One region of the Microbacterium alkaliflavum genome, then DNA from elsewhere that is predicted to be linked to it. Evidence: riboswitches for the same ligand, from Rfam matches in the RefSeq annotation. Region 1 holds a riboswitch; the other holds the start of a gene.
What was found. A riboswitch is a leader RNA that binds a small molecule or an ion and turns the genes downstream of it on or off. The one in region 1 is predicted to bind thiamine pyrophosphate.
Positions count from the first base shown of each region.

Region 1 (6,306 bases):
AAGACGGTCAGTTCCCGCCAGGTGGCGTCGGCGAGATCGAAGATCGAGAGCCGTCCGAGCAGCGACCGGCCTGCTCCCGTGATGAGCTTGACGGCTTCGGCGGCCATCATCGATCCGGCGACGCCGCACAGCATCCCGAGCACTCCCGCCTCCCCGCAGGATGGGGCCGACTCGGGCGGTGGCGCGTCGGGGTAGAGGTCGCGATAAGTCGGTCCGTGGCCGCTCCAGAAGACGCTGACCTGCGCGCCGAATCGGAGGATGGAGCCCCACACGCAGGGCTTGCCGGTCACGGCGGCCGTGTCGGAGACGAGGTAGCGGGTGGCGAAGTTGTCGGCGCCGTCGATGACGAGGTCGTACTGCCCGAAGAGGGCGATCGCGTTGTCGACGGTGAGCCGGATCGGATGGGTCTCGACGTGGACGAGCGGGTTGATCGACGCCAGGGAGTCGCGAGCCGAGTCGACTTTGAGCCGCCAGATGTCCTCGACGCCGTGGACGATCTGCCGCTGCAGATTGCTCGGCTCGACCCGGTCGTCGTCGACGACACCGATCGTGCCGACGCCGGCCGCGGCGAGATAGAGGAGCACGGGCGAGCCGAGGCCGCCGGCGCCGATCACCAGCACGCGCGCGTTCTTCAGCCGTCGCTGCCCCATGATGCCGATCTCCGGCAGCAGGAGGTGCCGCGAGTATCGCTCGACCTCGTCGGGATCCAGCGGGGGACCGGGCCGGACGAGCGGCTGCAGGGTGGTGGTCACAGGTCGGGCCGGCCTTCCATGCTCGATGAGGCGAGCGCTCCCGAGCGCCGCGGGATGCGCCCCGACCGGTGGGCGAGGCGCCCACCGATGACGGCGTGCCGGAACGCCTCGGCCATGCCGACGGGGTCCTGTGCGCGTGTCACGGCAGTCGCCAGCAGCACGGCGTCGCAGCCGAGCTCCATCGCGAACGCGGCGTCGGACGCGGTCCCGATCCCCGCGTCGAGGACGACGGGGACGCCGGCTCGCTCGACGATCATCGCGATGTTGTACGGGTTGAGGATGCCGAGGCCGGTGCCGATGGGAGCGCCGAGCGGCATGACGGCGGCCGCTCCGAGCTCTTCGAGTCGCAGGGCGAGGGCGGGGTCGTCGTTCGTATAGGCGAAGACCACGAATCCCCGGGCGACGAGCTGTTCGGTGGCGGCGGCGAGTTCAGCGCCGTCGGGCAGCAGGGTCTCCTCATCGGCGATCACCTCGAGCTTGATCCAGTTCGTGCCGAGGGCCTCACGCGCCAATTCCGCCGTGAGCACGGCCTCGCGGGCGGTGAGGCATCCGGCTGTGTTGGGCAGCAGCCGGATGCCGGCGTCGTCGATCAGCCGGAAGAGCGAGCCTTCGGTCGACGGAGTGTGGCGGCGCATCGCGACGGTCGTCAGCTGGGTTCCGGATGCCGCGAGGGCGGCGCCGAGCAGCGTGTGGCTGGGGGCGCCGCCGGTGCCCATGATGAGCCGCGACGTGAGGTCGACGCCGTCGATGCGCAGGATGTCGGTGTCCATCGTCATCCTCCCTGAGTGGCGCTGACGACTTCGACCACGTCGCCGTCCGCGAATTCTTCGGCGTCCCAGCCGGCGCGCGGGACGACGACGGCGTTGACGGCCACCGCGATGCCCAGCGTGACTCCGCGGGGGAGTGTCCCGTCCGTCGCGACGCGGACGCCCAGGCGCTCCGCGATGAGGTCGGCGACGGTCTCGGCTGGGCGGGCGACGCGGGGTTCGCCGTTCACGATGATCGTGGTCATCACCACGTCCTCTCTGCCGCGCGCACGGCGGCGTGTTCTGGTGCGAATCGGTCGGGGCGGAACGCGTCCCCGCGGTCGTCTGCATGCCCGTCGATGAGGCCGACGGCGATGTCCGCGGCGATGGGGGCGAGGAGCACGCCGTGGCGGAAGAATCCGGTGGCCACGAGGAGCCCTGCGATGTCGGCGTCGTCCCGGCCGCGCACTCTGCCGAGGAGGGGAGCGTTGTCGGGTGTCGCGGGACGGGCCCGCGCGATCGCCTCGAGGAGGTCGAGCTCGGCGACGGCGGGCAGCACCTCCTGCGCGTCGCGGAGGAGGCGCTGCACGGCGCCTGCCGAGACGGCCGCCCGGCCGTCCTCGCGCTGGGTCGCACCGATGACGAGGGTGCCGTCGGTGCGCGGCACGAGGTAGACGCTCTCCCCGTGGACCAGTGCGCGCACCGTCGTGCAGAGCAGGGGGCGCAGGGCATCGGGCACGCTCAGCCGGAGGATGTCGCCGTGCACCGCTCGCAGGGGCAGTGCGAGCCGTTCCGGAAGTGCTCCGATCGTCGCCGCACCGAGGCCGTTCGCGAGCACGACCTCGCCGGCGGCGATGCTCGTCCCATCGGACAGTCCTACGCCGACGACCCGCGACTGCCGGTCGGAGGGATCGCCGTGCAGAAGCCGGATCGCGCGTTCGCGGATGAACCCTCCTCTCCCGAGCCCTTCGACGAGTCGCGCCGACAGCATCCGGGGATCGACCTGGTGGTCACCGCCCACGCGATAGGCGCACGTCATCCGCGGGCCCAGCAGCGGTTCGCGGGTGCGCGCCGCTCCGGTCGTGATCGGTTCCGTGTCGAGGCCCGCCCGGCGGTGCGCGGCGTGCAGGTCGGCGAGCGCCTGCCGGTCGCCGTGGTCGACGCCGACGAGCATCGTCTCGCTGCGGAGGTACCCGGCATCCGCTTCCCTCATCGTGAGGTCCTTCACGAACGCGGGATAGCGTGCCGCCGAGGCGAGCATGAGCGGCAGGAGATGTGCCTCCTGAGCGTGGAACTCGCTCACCGGCGCGAGCATCCCCGCGGCGGCGAACGTCGCACCCTGTGCAGGGGAGGGGTCGATCACGAGCGCCGACCGGCCGGTCTGCGCCGCACGCCACGCGATGCTGAGCCCGACGATCCCGCCCCCGACCACGACGACATCGGCCGACCTCTCGGAGCGGCCGCGCGGCATGACCATCGCAGGCGCCTAGCTGCGGCCGAGGGTCGGCATGGGCAGGTAGACCTGCCCGCCTGACGCGGTGAACTCCGCGGATTTCTGCGCCATGCCGGCGGTGCGCTGCTGCTCGGCGGTGGCGCCGAACTGGTCGCGGATGTCCTGCGAGATGCGCATCGAGCAGAACTTCGGCCCGCACATCGAGCAGAAATGCGCCGTCTTCGCCGGCTCTGCCGGCAGTGTCTCGTCGTGGAACTCCTCCGCCGTGATCGGGTCGAGCGACAATGCGAACTGGTCGCGCCAGCGGAACTCGAACCGCGCTTTCGACAGCGCGTCATCCCGCAGGCGCGCGCCGGGATGCCCCTTGGCGAGGTCGGCGGCGTGTGCGGCGATCTTGTAGGTGATCACGCCCGTCTTGACGTCGTCGCGGTTCGGCAGTCCGAGGTGCTCCTTCGGGGTCACGTAGCAGAGCATGGCCGTGCCGTAGCGGGCGATCTCGGTCGCCCCGATGGCGGAGGTGATGTGGTCGTATCCGGGTGCGACATCGGTCACGAGGGGGCCGAGCGTGTAGAACGGGGCGCCTTCGCACAGCTCCTGCTGGCGCTCGACGTTCTCGCGCACGAGGTGGAACGGCACGTGGCCGGGCCCCTCGACCATGACCTGCACGTCGTACTCCCACGCCCGCTTGGTCAGCTCGGCGAGCGTGTCGAGCTCTGCGAACTGCGCCGCGTCGTTGGCGTCGGCGATCGACCCGGGGCGCAGCCCGTCGCCCAGCGAGAACGCGACGTCGTATTGCGCGAAGATCTCGCAGAGCTCGTCGAAGTGCGTGTAGAGGAAGTTCTCCCGATGATGGGCGAGACACCAGCCGGCCATGATCGACCCGCCCCGGGAGACGATCCCCGTGACCCGCTCCGCCGTCAGCGGCACGTAGCGAAGCAGCACGCCCGCATGCACGGTCATGTAGTCCACGCCCTGCTCGCACTGCTCGATGACGGTGTCGCGGTACACGTCCCAGGTCAGCGCGGAGGCATCCCCGTTCACTTTCTCCAGCGCCTGGTAGATCGGCACCGTCCCGATCGGGACGGGGGAGTTGCGCACGATCCACTCACGAGTGGTGTGGATGTCGTCGCCCGTCGAGAGGTCCATCACGGTGTCGGCACCCCACGTGGTGGCCCACTGCAGCTTCGAGACCTCCTCGGCGATCGAGCTCGTCACGGCGGAGTTGCCGATGTTGGCGTTGATCTTCACCAGGAAGGCCTTGCCGATGATCATCGGCTCGGACTCGGGGTGGTTCACGTTGTTCGGGATGATCGCCCGCCCCGCCGCGACCTCCGAGCGCACGAGCTCGACGTCGCAGTTCTCGCGCAGCGCGACGAACCGCATCTCCGGGGTGATGACCCCGTCGCGGGCGTAGCGCATCTGCGTGACAGTGCGACCGGGAAGGGCGCGGCGTGGGGGCCGTTTCGCGCCCTGCCAATCGGCGGATGCCTCGCCGCGACGCATCGCGGAACGCCCGTCGTCCTCGAGGTTCCGCTCCCGACCGACATAGGTCTCCGTGTCGCCACGGGCCGTGATCCACTGCTCGCGCAGCGGGGGGAGGCCGCGGACCGGGTCGCTGCCCGGACCCTCGGTGCGATATACGGTGACCTGCGCGTTCGCCGAGCCGTCCGGCGACGGCTGGAGATCGATCCGGCTGACCGGCACGTGGATGTCGTGATCCGCGTCGTGCAGGTGTGCAAGAGGGCGCGCAGAATGGACAGATTCCATGGAGAGACTCCGACTTCCTTCGCCGGCATTACCCGGACAGGTTCGAACGGTCACAGGCCGCGTCAGCCTGATCTCAGCCCTTGCGAGGGCCCCCGTGTGGATATCCGAAACCATACAACACCCGGCGCGCAGCGCCGTCCGAAGACGACCCGCAATCGGGCGGCGGGCGGAGTCGTCCCGCCCCACGCGGATTGCGTGAGGTGGCTCCGAAGACCGTCAGCGGATCGAGGCGAAGTAGCGGTTCGCTGAGTTGGTGTAGAGCATCGCGAGGCCGATGAGGGGCAGGATGCTGCCGCCCAGCGCGCTCCAGATCGTTCCGGCGCCGAGGATCGAGATGATCTCGAGCACGATCGTGAGGCCGAAGACGAGCGCCGCGAGGGTCCGTGCGGCCGGGTTGCCCTTCCAGAGGCCGACACCGACGGCGAGTGTGATGATGCCGACGACGAGCGAGATCCAGCCCACGATCGCAGGCCAGGTGATGAAGAGGCCGCCGAGGATGTCGAAGATCGACGCGATGATCTGGAAGAAGCCTGACAGCCAGGCGATGATCGCGACGATGGTGACGCCGAGGGGACGGTTGATCATGGCGGGCTCGCTTCCAATCCTGAGGTGTACCGCCGATGCTAGCCCCGGCGGGTGAACCGGTACCGCGCCGATCGAGGTCAGCCCACGCGCGCCCGGAAGTGGGCAACGTCACCGTTCCGGGAGATTTTCGCCGCCCGATGTAGAGATCGCCGGGGTCGGTTCCGTCTCCTATCCGAAGCGGTCAGAATGGGCCGCACCGAACGGAGGCTGTGATGGCCAAGTATCTGATGCTCAAGCACTATCGAGGCGGACGTCCCGCGGTGAACGAGGTCCCGATGGACCAGCTCACGCCGGACGAGTGGGCCGCGCACATCCAGTACATGCAGGACATGGAGCAGCGACTCCTCGCGTCGGGCGAATTGGTCTCCTCGGAGGGTCTCTCGATGGGAGGCGCCTGGGTCCGCTTCGATGGCGAAGGGCGCCCGCCGGTCGTCGACGGTCCGTTCGCCGAGACGAAGGATCTCATCGCGGGGTGGATGCTCATCGAAGTCGACTCCTACCAGCGGGCCCTCGACCTCGCCTCCGAGCTGTCGGCGGCGCCGTGGGCGGGTGGCACGCCTCTGGGCGAGTGGCTCGAGCTGCGTGAGGTCATGAGCGCGCCGCCCGCCGACGCCGGATGACGGCGACGGATGCGACGGCGCTCCGCCGCGCGATCCCCGAGGTCGTCGGCATCCTCGTCCGGCGCGGCGCGGACTTCGCGTCGGCCGAGGATGCGGTCCAGACCGCCCTGGTGCGCGCGCTCGAGCGCTCGGTCATCGACGGAGTGCGCGACATTCGAGCGTGGCTCGTCACGGTCGCATGGCGTGCGTTCCTCGACCAGATGCGCAGCGATACGGCGCGCGCCGCCAGGGAGGAGCGGCTCGCGGAGGAGCCCGAACCCGGCCTCGTCCCGCAGCATGACGACACGCTCGGGCTCTACTTCCTGTGCACGCATCCGGTCCTCACCTCGACGTCGGCGATCGCGCTCACGCTGCGGGCGGTCGCCGGCCTGACGACGCGGCAG
Region 1 is NZ_JBIQWL010000001.1:698,936-705,241, forward strand. It holds gene ACH3VR_RS02995 (ThiF family adenylyltransferase) at 1-752, opposite strand, end outside; gene ACH3VR_RS03000 (thiazole synthase) at 749-1,522, opposite strand; gene thiS (sulfur carrier protein ThiS) at 1,525-1,764, opposite strand; gene thiO (glycine oxidase ThiO) at 1,764-2,975, opposite strand; gene thiC (phosphomethylpyrimidine synthase ThiC) at 2,985-4,718, opposite strand; TPP riboswitch at 4,716-4,824, opposite strand; gene ACH3VR_RS03020 (hypothetical protein) at 4,935-5,303, opposite strand; gene ACH3VR_RS03025 (YciI family protein) at 5,516-5,923, shown strand; gene ACH3VR_RS03030 (RNA polymerase sigma factor) at 5,920-6,306, shown strand, end outside.

Region 2 (6,306 bases), on a different contig from region 1:
CGGTCGAGACGGTGCCGGCTGCGCCGTTCCACAGCACGACGGAAGCGTCGCCGACCGTCTTCACCTCGACGTGCTCGCCCCACTCCGTGTCGATCACGCCCACGGTCGTCCCCGCCGTCACGGACGGCTCGGTCTGCAGCTCCGCCTCGAGTTGAGTGAAGAGGGCTCGCGTCGCCTCGATGCGGCCGTTGTCGTCGGGCTGGCCCAGCACGGCGGCATAGAGGCGCACGGGGGTCTGGCCGATCGTCACGTTCTTCGCGGCGAGCAGGTTGAAGGTGTCGAGCGATCCCGTCTTCACGCCGATGACGCCGGGGTCGGCGAGCAGCCCGTTGGTGCTCGTGACGTGGCCGGCACCGGGCAGGTCGACCTCGGACTTAGCGACGATCTCGGCGATGACGGGGTTGGCCAGAGCCCTCTCGGCGAGCGGGATGAGGGATGCCGCGCTCGCCGTGTTGCGCGCGTCGAAGCCCGTCGGCTCGACGACGGCGATGCCGTTCAGGCCGTGCGCCGCGAGCCAGCCGTTCGCGGCGCTCGCGTAGACGGCGTCGCTGGGCCACAGGTTGCTCGCGAGGCGATCGGCGTAGTTGTTGGCCGAGCCGATCAGCATGCCCTCGAGCAGCTGGTACTCCGTGAGGGTGCCGCCGACCGGCACGTCGAGCGCGGACTCGCCACGTGACCGATAGCCCCAGTACTTGACGCGGTCGGCCGCCGTGAACCGGTACTCCGGCCCCTGCTCGCCGACGGCGAGCGGCTGCGACTCGAGGACGAGCAGAGCCGTCACGACCTTCGTGATGCTCGCGATGGGCGCCGCATCGGCCGTCGAGCCGACGACGCCGTCGAAGCCCGCGACCGCGACGGCGCCGGAGCCCTGGGCAGGCCAGGCGGGCGTGGTCGCGGGGGCCGGCGCGGAGTCGACCTGCACGGCCTCGATCGTGGGGGTCACCGCCGTGAGCGGCCACAGCAGCGTCGTGGCGGAGTATCCGCCGATCAGCGCCGCGATGATCGCGATCGGAACGAGCACGCCGGGACGCAGCGGCGAGCGCCTCGGCGGGCGCGCGAGCAGGTCCGCCGGGACGGCGACGTACGGAGTCGTGGCCACCCGGAGATCGGCGGGCACGAGCGAAGTCGTGCCGACGACGCCCTCGTCCACCCACCCGAATGCGACGCGCGGCTCGCCCAGCGGCTTGCCGGGCTTCTTGAGCGGGACGGATGCCTCGTGCTCGGGCGCGACGGGCTCCTGCACGAGCACGTCGCCCGGCGCGACGAGCACGTCGCCCGCGTCCCCGTGCACGTCGTCGTGCGCAGGAGGCTCCGTATCGGCGAGGGTCACCTGCCAAATTTACCCCGTCGTGCCGCGGTATACTCGGCACCACAACCACGGGAGTCCGGTGTGCCGGGCTGAGAGGAAGCGACCACGCTTCGACCGTCGAACCTGATCTGGATCATGCCAGCGCAGGGAGGAGAGAACATGAACGCTTCCACGTCCGCGTCCGCCTCGGTCGCGCAGACCACCCGCCGTCTTCGCTGGAGGGTCGTCGACATCGTCGTCGCCAGCGTCATCGGCGTCGCATCCGGCCTCATCTTCCTGTTCTGGAACGTCGGCTACCTCGGCCCCTCGGCCCTCCTCCAGCCTCTCCTGCCGGGCCTGCAGGGCCTCCTCGACGGACCGTGGCTGTTCGCGGGGGTGCTCGGTGCGCTCATCATCCGCAAGCCCGGCGCTGCGCTCTACGTCGAGACGCTCGCCGCGGTCGTCTCGGCGCTCGTCGGCAACCAGTGGGGCGGCTTCCTCACGCTCGAGGCCGGCCTCGTGCAGGGGATCGGGGCCGAGATCGTCTTCCTGATCTTCGCCTACCGCGTCTGGACGCTCCCCGTCGCGATGCTCGCCGGTGCGGGCGCCGCGATCGCGGGAGGCGTCAACAATCTCGTGCTGTGGTACGCGGGCTCGAACACGCAGTTCACGATCACGTACCTCATCACGACCACCATCTCGGGCGCCGTCATCGCGGGGCTTCTGCCGTGGCTCGTGACGCGCGGACTTGCGGCGACCGGCGCCCTCGACCGCTTCGCGTCGGGCCGCGAAGCGCGCGCCCGCGTGTAGCGTGCCGTCGGCTGCTCCCACCCCTGCCGTCGTCGAGGCGCGCGGCTGGGGGTGGCGTCACGCGAGCCGCCGCGCATGGGCGCTGCAGGACGTCACGTTCCGCATCGAACCCGGCGAGCGGGTGCTCCTGCTCGGCTCGTCGGGGTCGGGCAAGTCGACGCTGCTGCACGGACTCGCGGGCGTGCTCGGCGGCGACGACGAGGGCGAGTCCGCGGGCGGTCTGCTGATCGGCGGGCGGGATGCCGCGGCCGTGCGCGGAACGGCGGGTCTCGTGCTGCAGGATCCCGACGCGCAGGTCGTGCTCGCCCGCGTCGGCGACGATGTCGCCTTCGGCTGCGAGAACCTCGGCGTCCCGCGAGCCGAGATCTGGCCGCGCGTCGGTGAAGCACTCGACGCCGTCGGGCTCGATCTTCCCCTCGATCGTGCGACGAAGGCGCTGTCGGGGGGACAGAAGCAGCGGCTCGCGCTCGCCGGCGCACTCGCGATGCGCCCGGGGCTGCTCCTGCTCGACGAGCCCACCGCGAATCTCGACCCGGGCGGGGTCGCCGAGGTGCGCGAGGCCGTCGCCGACCTCCTCGAGCGGCATCCCGCGACCCTCGTCGTCGTGGAGCACCGCGTCGAGGTGTGGCTGCCGCTCGTGACGCGCGTCATCGTGCTCGGCGCGGGCGGGGTCGTCGCCGACGGGTCGCCCGATGTCGTGCTCGCCCGGGAGGGGCGCCGGCTCACGGAGCAGGGTGTCTGGGTCCCCGGCATCCCGCCCGCGGTTCCGCCGCCGCCCCCGGCCGCGGCGGGTGAGGCGCTCGTGTCGGCGCACGGGCTCGCCGTCGAGCGGGTTCGCGGCGTCCCCGTCGCATCGGGCATCGACCTCCACCTGCGCGAAGGCTCGGTGCTCGCTCTCACGGGGCCCAACGGCGCAGGGAAGTCGACGCTCGGGCTGACGCTCGCGGGGCTCCTCCCGCCGGCGGCCGGCGTTGTCACCGCTGCGCCCGCGCTCGCGAACGGCGCGGGCGCCGCGCCGATCCGCTGGACCTCGCGGCAGCTCCTGACGCGCATCGGCACCGTCTTCCAGGACCCCGAGCACCAGCTTCTGGCGCGGACCGTGCGCGAAGAGCTCGAGGTCGGTCCGCGCGCGCTCGGGCTCGACGACGCCGCGACGAACGCACGCGTCGACGACCTGCTCGTGCGGCTGCGCCTCGACGCCCTCGCCGCGGCGAACCCGTTCACGCTGTCGGGCGGCGAGAAGCGCCGGCTCACGGTGGCCGCCGCGCTCGCGACGCGGCCGCGCGTGCTCGTTCTCGACGAGCCCACGTTCGGGCAGGACGCCCGAACCTGGGCCGAGCTGGTCGCCCTGCTCGCGCGGCTGCGCGACGGCCTCGACGGCGACGAGCGCGCGGCCGTCGTCGCGATCACCCACGACCTCGACGTGGTGCGGGCGCTCGGCGCCGACGTCTTCGCGCTCGGGAAGGGGGAGGGATGACCCTCCTCGACGCCCGCGCGCGCACCGGCGCCGTCGCGCGCATCAACCCCGTCGCCAAGCTCGGTGCGAGCGCGCTCATCGCGCTGCCGCTCGTGCTGACCCTCGACTGGGTGTCGGCGGCGGTCGCACTCGTGCTCGAGTGCCTGCTCTTCCCGTTCGCCGGCATCGGGTGGCGGGAGTTCTGGACGAGGACTCTCCCCGTCTGGATCGCGGCGCCGCTCACCGCCGTCACGATCGCGCTCTACGGCGCCACCTCGGGCGAGGTCTACGTCGACTGGTTCTTCGTGCGGATCAGCGAGGGGTCGATCGAACTCGCCGTCGCGACGTTCTTCCGCGTCCTCGCGATCGCGCTGCCGTCGGTCGTGCTGTTCGTGACTGTCGATCCGACCGACCTCGCCGACGGCCTCGCGCAGGTGCTGCGCCTTCCGGCGCGGTTCGTGCTCGGCGCCCTGGCGGGCCTGCGCATGGTCGGCCTCTTCATCGACGACTGGCGCGCGCTCGAGCTCGCCCGCCGCGCGCGTGGGGTGGCCGATCGAGGTCGTCTCCGGCGCTTCCTCGGCATGGCCTTCGCGCTGCTCGTCCTCTCGATCCGCCGCGGGTCGAAGCTCGCCACATCGATGGAGGCGCGCGGGTTCGGCGCCCCCGTCGAGCGCACGTGGGCGCGGGAGTCGCATTTCGGCGGGCGTGAGTGGGTGCTCATGGCCATCGGCGCCGCCATCTCGGTCCTCGCCGTGACGGCCGCGGTGCTCGCAGGGACGTGGAACTTCATCCTCGGCCCGGCGTAGCGGGCCCCGCCCCTCGACAGATTCGGAAGTCAGGTCAGGGCGTGAGCGCGACGTACTCGTCGCGCAGAGCGGGGTAATAGTCGTCCCATGCGATGGCCGAGACATCCCGGCCCTCGTGAGCGGCCTCGGCGCGGTCGAGGTAGTACTCCCAGCCGGGGCCGATCGACCCGATGTCCTCGCCGGGGTTCAGGCGCTGGCCGAAGCGCAGCGTCGTGACGCCGTGCGCCTCCTCGAGCTCCAGCCAGAGATACCAGAGGCCGGTGTCGCCCCCGAAGCGGCGGGGACGGTCGCACTCGACGATCGTGTACCGCGACGGCTCGGGAGCATCCGATTCCGCCGTCATGAAGAACGACACGTGCCCGGTCGTCGGATCGCCCTCCCAGTAGCCGATCCAGTCGCGCAGACGGTCCGATTCCGTGAAGGTCTGCCAGACGGCCTCGGCGGGCGAGCCGAACGTGCGCGTGAGGACGAGGTTCGGCTGTCCGTCGATCGTGGTGACGATACCCGTGCGGATGGCGGTCATGTCGCGTTCCAGAGCTCCCGGTAGTAGGCGATGCGCGCGGGGTCGGGCTCGATCCCGTAGGCCGAGAAGAACGCGCCCTCCCATCCCGGACCATAGTTCCACTCGAGGCTCATCGATGCCACGGCGAGATCGGCCCAGCGGTCGGCGACGCCCAGCGCCCCGAGGTCGACGTGGGCGAGCCAGCGCCCGTCGGCGTCGAGCAGCGTGTTCGGGCTGCACGCGTCGGCGTGGCACACGACGAGGAGATCGACGGCGGGCGCGTCGCCGAACCGCGCGGGAAGGCGGATGCCTCTCCCCGCCGCGTTCGCGAGACGCGAGGGCACCGACCAGTCGAACGGGCACTCGGCGGCGGGAAGCCGGTCGTGCAGCGCGCGCAGCCCTTCGCCGATGGCGCGCACCGCGATCTGCGGCACGGCGAGCCAGCGCGCAGACACGGCGGATTCGCCGTCGATCGTCGCCGTGACGATCCATTCGTGCGTCTCGTCGTCCCCGACCTCGAGCACGCGCGGCACGGCGGTCCAGCGCCGTGCCCAGTCGAGCCGCTCCGCCTCGGCCGCGAACGACGTCTCGAGGTTGCGGGGAGAGTGCTTGATGTGGCGGCCGTCGGAGGTGCGGAACGTCACGCCGCCGATCTCGTTCTGCCACACCGGCTCGAGCTGCGCACCCCGCGCGAGCGCGCGCACGCGCTCGGGGACCATGACGGCTGCGAGCGGGATCGACACGAGCTCAGTCGAGCAGGGCTTCGCGAAGCAGATCGGCGTGGTTGTGCAGCTCGTCGCGCACTCCGAACAGCAGTGTCACGACGGCCGCGTCCGCGATCGCCGTGCGCAGCTCCGCAACGGCGGGGTTGGTCGCGAGCTCGGCGCGATACGCCGCCGCGAAGGTGTCCCAGTCCATGCCGTCCTGGTGGAAGGCCCGCCGCAGCTCGTCGGTGGGCGCGGCATCCTTCGCCCACAGGTCGATCGCGGCGCGATCCTTCGAGACGCCCCGCGGCCAGAGGCGGTCGACGAGCACGCGGAACCCGTCATCGGGCGACGCTTCGTCGTACACGCGCTTGAGTCGGATCTCCACGCCTCCAGTCAACTCCGCACCCTCCCGCGGCGCCACCCTCCCCGGCTAGCCTGGAGGTCGATGACTGGCGGTCACCGTGAGACGGAGTCCCGCCTATGCTGGGACTGGATGCCACATTCGAGTTCGAAGGAGAACGCATGGACATCACGGGCGCAGCCGCGCTGGTGACGGGCGGCGCGAGCGGGCTCGGCCTCGCCACCGCGCGCAGGCTCGCGGCGGCGGGAGCCGTCGTCACGATCCTCGACCTGCCGACCTCGGCGGGGGGAGACGTCGCGCAAGAGCTCGGCGGCACGTTCGCGCCCGCCGACGTCACCGATCCCGGGCAGGTCGCCGCGGCCGTCACGCAGGCCGC
Region 2 is NZ_JBIQWL010000004.1:263,610-269,915, forward strand. It holds gene ACH3VR_RS13105 (D-alanyl-D-alanine carboxypeptidase family protein) at 1-1,330, opposite strand, end outside; TPP riboswitch at 1,368-1,476, shown strand; gene ACH3VR_RS13110 (ECF transporter S component) at 1,469-2,098, shown strand; gene ACH3VR_RS13115 (ABC transporter ATP-binding protein) at 2,100-3,575, shown strand; gene ACH3VR_RS13120 (energy-coupling factor transporter transmembrane component T family protein) at 3,572-4,360, shown strand; gene ACH3VR_RS13125 (SRPBCC domain-containing protein) at 4,395-4,883, opposite strand; gene ACH3VR_RS13130 (phosphotransferase) at 4,880-5,605, opposite strand; gene ACH3VR_RS13135 (DUF488 domain-containing protein) at 5,610-5,954, opposite strand; gene ACH3VR_RS13140 (SDR family NAD(P)-dependent oxidoreductase) at 6,092-6,306, shown strand, end outside.
Region 2: linked by a shared signal. The riboswitch ahead of ACH3VR_RS13110 (ECF transporter S component) and the one ahead of thiC (phosphomethylpyrimidine synthase ThiC) in region 1 are both predicted to bind thiamine pyrophosphate.